One region of the Pectobacterium parvum genome, then DNA from elsewhere that is predicted to be linked to it. Evidence: predicted binding sites of a transcription regulator. Region 1 holds the regulator's gene; the other holds the start of a gene.

Region 1 (3,152 bases):
CTGTTTAGTTCATCAAAACTCAACGGGATGGGCGAACCGCTGTAGCGAATGTGCTCGCTTTGGGTCACGCGCTGTGGGCGGTGAATATGGCCGAGCGCGATATAATCCGCAGGAGGAAAAGCCTGAGCAGGGAAGGCATCGAGCGTACCAATATAGATATCGCGCACGGATTCCGAGGCGGTTGCGCCAATCGTCGTCAGGTGCCCGGTTGCGATAATCGGCAGCGGCAGGCCAAGCTCGTCGCGCTTTTGGCAAGCCAGTTGGTAACACTGCTGGTAGTGCGCGGTAATCGCTTCCTGTAGCGCCAGCTGTTTTTCATCCCCGGATTGCCCGGCTTTGCTGGTCAATACATCACGCGGACGTAAAAAAGGAATTGCACAGAGCAGGGCACCGGGCTGCCGCTGACGGTTTTCCAGCAGAAGCACCTGTTGGGCCGGATCGTCGCTGGCGCAGGCAATCACCCGTGTGTTCAGGCAGGCAAGCAGCTCGCGGGATTCGTTTAGCATCGCGACAGAATCGTGGTTACCACCGAGAACGATGAGCTGGCAGCCTGTGCGCTGTAGCGCGACCACGAAGCTATAATACATTTCCCGCGCATAGCTGGGGGGCGAGCCGTTATCAAAAATATCGCCAGCAACGATAATGGCATCGACCTGATGTTGTTCCACCTGAACGATAAGCCAGTTTAGAAAAGCCTGATGCTCAGCAGCGCGACTTTTGGTATAAAAATATTGCCCTAAATGCCAATCGGCGGTGTGGATAATGCGCATCGTGTTCTCTCGATATTCATGCCGCGTGGCGGTGGATGACGTTGTCATTATTTATTATGTGAAAGGGTGTGTCGTCGCCATGGTGCTTTGTCATCGTAATGCCATGATTATATATAGCAGGGATGGCGGCTGTCGCGGTGGAATCAGGAGTTTGGAAAGCGGCTCGAAAAATCGGATGTACGCGCTGTAACAATCGTGCAGAGCGGTCCGTGCGTTTTTCATAAATCTGTCATAAAACTGACGCATAATGCCTCCGCCTGCTAACAGCGACGATGATTAACGACAGGATTAACAATGGCAAAACGCATATTAGTCGTGGAAGATGAAGCACCAATTCGTGAAATGGTCTGCTTTGTACTGGAACAAAATGGTTATCAACCCGTTGAAGCTGAAGACTATGACAGCGCGGTAACGCAACTGTCGGAGCCATTCCCGGAACTGGTGTTATTGGACTGGATGCTGCCAGGTGGGTCGGGCCTGCAATTCATCAAGCATATGAAGCGCGAAGCACTGACGCGTGATATTCCGGTGATGATGTTAACCGCGCGTGGCGAAGAAGAAGACCGCGTGCGCGGGCTTGAAGTGGGAGCGGATGATTACATTACCAAACCGTTTTCACCCAAAGAGTTGGTGGCGCGTATCAAAGCCGTGATGCGTCGGATTTCACCGATGGCAGTGGAAGAAGTGATTGAAATGCGTGGCCTGAGCCTCGATCCTTCCTCACATCGCGTGACGACCGAAGAGCACGCGTTGGACATGGGACCGACGGAATTTAAACTGCTGCATTTCTTTATGACGCATCCTGAACGTGTTTATAGCCGGGAGCAGTTGCTGAATCACGTTTGGGGCACTAACGTTTATGTTGAGGATCGTACTGTCGACGTCCATATTCGTCGCCTGCGTAAAGCGCTGGAAACCAGCGGACATGACAAAATGGTGCAAACCGTTCGGGGAACGGGCTACCGTTTTTCAACGCGTTACTGAGGTGATCGTAACCGGAGACACATTAACGTGCTAGAACGTTTATCCTGGAAAAGGCTGGCATTGGAGCTAGCTTTTTTTTGTTTGCCCGCTTTACTGCTGGGGCTGATTTTTGGCTATCTGCCCTGGTTTCTGCTGGTCGCCGTATTAGGCTTACTGTGCTGGAATTTTTATAACCAGCTAAAACTCTCTTATTGGTTGTGGGTTGACCGCAGCATGACGCCACCACCTGGTCGCTGGAGCTGGGAGCCGCTGTTTTACGGGCTCTATCAGATGCAGTTGCGTAATCGACGTCGACGTCGTGAACTGGCGCTTCTGATTAAGCGCTTTCGCAGCGGTGCCGAATCCTTACCCGATGCCGTGGTGATCACCACCGAAGAAGGCACGATCTTCTGGTGTAACCATCTGGCGCAGCACCTGTTAAATTTCCGCTGGCCGGAAGATAACGGTCAGAATATCCTTAACTTATTGCGCTATCCCGAATTCACGAATTACATGAAAGGACAGGATTTTAGCCGTCCTCTCACGCTGCAGTTGAATAATTCCCACCATGTTGAATTCCGCGTGATGCCCTATTCCGAAGGCCAGCTACTGATGGTGGTGCGTGATATTACGCAAATGCACCAGCTTGAAGGCGCCAGACGTAACTTTTTTGCCAACGTGAGCCATGAACTGCGTACGCCGCTGACGGTGTTGCAGGGTTATCTGGAAATGATGCAAGAAGAAACGCTGGATGCGGCGCTACGCGGGAAAGCGCTGAATACCATGCAGGAGCAAACTCGACGCATGGACGGGTTGGTCAAACAACTGCTCACCCTGTCCCGTATTGAGGCGGCGACGGCAATCGATCTGAATGAAAAAGTCGATATTCCATTGATGCTGCGCGTATTGCAGCGCGAAGCGCAGACGCTGAGTCAGGGGCGTCATGAGATCGTCTTTCGTGTGAACGAAAGCCTCCGCGTGTTTGGTAATGAAGAACAGCTTCGCAGTGCGGTATCCAATCTGGTGTATAACGCGGTCAACCATACGCCAGCGGGAACGCGTATCGAAGTTTGCTGGCAGAAGATCCCGCAGGGCGCGCAATTTCAGGTCAGCGATAACGGGCCGGGCATTGCGGCCGAGCACTTGCCGCGCCTGACGGAACGCTTTTATCGTGTGGATAAGGCGCGCTCACGACAAACGGGCGGCAGCGGACTGGGGCTGGCGATTGTTAAGCATGCGCTCAGCCATCACGATTCCCGTCTGGAAATCATGAGTGAGGATGGTCTGGGCTCACGTTTCGTCTTTACGTTGCCGAATCGGTTGATTGTCCCTGCCTCTCTGGCTGAAAATACGGTGAAACCTTCAGCCTGACGGAAAACGCTATCTATGACATCCGCCACTCGTATTGCAGGCGCTTTT
Region 2 (3,152 bases), 1.4 Mb from region 1:
CGTTGCGAGCGAGTGCGGGGACAGTTTCTACTTACGACCGCCCTGTGTGGCCTTATCGTCATCAGTCTGTTTGCGATGACAATATGGTATTAAACGCGGGTACTGACACAATTCTCTGGTATTAACATAACTATTGTTATTAACACCCTCATTGGTATGACAACCATGAACGTCGATAAAAAGTAAAAAGGCGATTCCCCACAGAATCGCCTTTTTTATAACGCAAGCGACGTTGAACAACGTTCCCTACGTTTTTTTATGCGTGATGAATTAACGCCGTTAGATCAGCTTCAACGCCAGCCAGTACAACGTACCGGACATCAGCATTGAGACAGGCAGCGTCAGCACCCAGGCAAGCAGAATACTTCTGATCGTTTTGCCCTGTACGCCACCACCGTCCGCAATCATCGTCCCAGCAACCGCCGAGGACAATACGTGTGTGGTGGAAACCGGCATACCGGTGTAGCTGGCAACGCCAATCGATAAGGCCGCCGTCACCTGCGCCGAAACGCCCTGTGCGTAGGTCATGCCTTTCTTACCAATCTTCTCACCGATGGTCACAGCCACGCGTTTCCAGCCCACCATTGTGCCCAGAGACAGCGCCAATGCGACAGCGACGATAATCCAAAGAGGCGCATACTCAACCGTCTGCAGCATGTCTTTACGCAGGTTGCTCAGGTAGCGCTTATCTTCGCCCGACGTTTCTGGCAGCTTGATCACCCGATCCATCGTGTCAGAGATACACATCAGCAAACGACGTACTCTGCTACGATCGTCAGGGTTCAACTGGTCGTAACTTTTCAGGTTATTCAGCAGACCCTGTGTACGGTCAATCGCAATCATCACGCGTGAACTGTCACAGTGAAACTCTTTCTGACCGTTGCCGGGAATCGTGCTTTCTGGCGTAGGAATCACTGGCGGAGACAGATCGATAACGTGCGTCAGCGCGTCGCCATGCTGCTTGTAGTATTCCTGTAAATTGACAACGGCATCACGGGTACGACTGATGTCATAGCCAGATGCGTTCATGTTGACAATAAACCCAGCAGGCGCGACACCAATCAGCACCAGCATAATCAAGCCGATACCTTTCTGACCGTCGTTTGCACCGTGAGAGAAGCTCACCCCAATCGCCGATAAAATCAGCGCGGTACGCGTCCAGAACGGCGGCTTACGTTTGCCGTCCTGCTTTTCGCGATCGACAGGCGTCAGATGCACGCGTTTGCGTTTTTTACTGTCGTTCCAGAACCGACGCAGCACCAGCACCAGCAGGCCTGCAACCACCATCCCCACAATCGGCGAGAGCAACAGCGACAGGAAAATACTGATCATTTTCGGCACGTTCAACGCATCCACGACAGAGGTATCCGTCAGCAGTGCGTTAGTCAAACCAATACCGATAATGGAGCCGATCAGCGTGTGAGAACTGGAGGCAGGAATACCGAAATACCAGGTACCCAGATTCCAGATAATGGCAGCCAGCAGCATGGAAAAGACCATCGCCAGACCGTGCGCCGAACTCACGTTCAGCAATAAATCAGTGGGGAGAAGGTGAACAATTGCATAGGCCACGCTCAGGCCGCCCAGCAATACACCGAAGAAATTAAAGACACCCGCCATAACAACGGCAAACTCGGCACGCATGGCTCGGGTATAAATAACAGTAGCAACGGCATTCGCAGTATCGTGAAAACCGTTGATGGCTTCATACATCAGTACAAACAACAAAGCCAATATCAACATCAGGCCAGTGTAGTAATCCAAACCGGCAAATAAATGTAGCATAAACGTTAGGCCATTTAGTGGTCATGAACGTGGCGCATTATCGGCGACAAGCAGGGGTCGGGAAAAGCAAAATATGAATTTTTTTTGACTTAATATGTGATGGGGATCGATGGGGAAATCACTTAATCAATAAAAATCAAATAATTATATATTTTTACTAAAATATGCAAATTGTTACGCTGGTATCGAACAAAAACCAACACTACAATTTGCCGCCCTACGGCTTATCGGCCTGCGGCCATCCAAGAAGATCCACTCACTCATCGGAGAAATGCATTGTGGAACAGTTTGACGCTGTCATCATCGGTGCCGGTGCAGCAGGCATGTTTTGTGCAGCACAGGCAGGACAACGCGGACTGCGTGTTCTACTGCTCGATAACGGCAAGAAGGCAGGCCGGAAAATATTTATGTCCGGCGGCGGTCGCTGCAACTTTACCAATATGCATGCAGAGCCCGCGGCCTATCTGTCTCACAATCCTCACTTTTGTAAATCGGCACTGGCGCGTTATACCCAATGGGATTTCATCAGCCTGGTCAACAGCCACCGCATCGCTTATCACGAGAAAACGCTCGGTCAGCTATTCTGCGATGATTCCGCACAGCAAATCGTGGACATGCTGGTCACAGAGTGCGAGCGGGCGGACGTCACCCTCCGTCTGCGCAGTGAAGTGACCTCGGTGGAGAAATCAGACGATTTGTTCACCGTCCAGCTAAGCAACGGCACATCATTCCAAAGCGCATCGTTGGTCGTTGCCTGCGGCGGCCTGTCGATGCCCGGCCTGGGCGCGACGCCGTTTGGCTACCAGCTCGCCGCACAGTTCGATATCAACGTGCTCCCAACTCGTGCTGCACTGGTACCCTTTACGCTGCACAAACCGCTGCTCGAACAGCTGCAAACGCTCTCCGGCGTCTCGGTGCCGACTGTCGTCACAGCAGAAAACGGTGTGACGTTCCGTGAAAACATTCTGTTTACGCATCGCGGGCTGTCTGGCCCGGCTATTTTGCAGATCTCCAGCTACTGGCAAGCGGGTGAATTCGTCACCATCAATCTGCTGCCTGACCGCGATCTTACCCAGCTTATTAATGACGAGCGCACCGCTCACCCGAACCAAAGCCTGAAAAACACGCTGGCACAGTGGCTACCTAAACGACTGGTTGAATGCCTACAGGAGTTAGGACAACTGCCGGACGTCACGTTGAAACAGCTCAACAGCGCACAGCAAACGCAGATTGAACAGAGCCTGCAACAGTGGCGCGTGCAGCCAAACGGTACGGAAGGTTATCGCACGGCCGAAGTGACCATCGGCGGCATTGACACCCGCGCGCTGTCCTCCAAAACCATGGAAGCCAGCGCGGTGCCGGGGTTG

The links. The regulator PhoB, encoded in region 1, activates phosphate uptake and scavenging genes when phosphate is short. The targets are predictions, from matches to a motif close to CTGTCATAAAACTGNCNNAT.
Region 2: pitA (inorganic phosphate transporter PitA) is a predicted target of PhoB. The motif match lies at 1,804-1,823, and genes of this name have one in related genera.

What each region holds. Positions count from the first base shown of each region.
Region 1 is NZ_CP087392.1:3,515,937-3,519,088, reverse strand. It holds gene sbcD (exonuclease subunit SbcD) at 1-770, opposite strand, end outside; gene phoB (phosphate response regulator transcription factor PhoB) at 1,065-1,754, shown strand; gene phoR (phosphate regulon sensor histidine kinase PhoR) at 1,782-3,104, shown strand; gene LOZ86_RS15780 (PstS family phosphate ABC transporter substrate-binding protein) at 3,120-3,152, shown strand, end outside.
Region 2 is NZ_CP087392.1:223,100-226,251, reverse strand. It holds gene uspB (universal stress protein UspB) at 1-93, shown strand, start outside; gene pitA (inorganic phosphate transporter PitA) at 280-1,785, opposite strand; gene LOZ86_RS00955 (BaiN/RdsA family NAD(P)/FAD-dependent oxidoreductase) at 2,064-3,152, shown strand, end outside.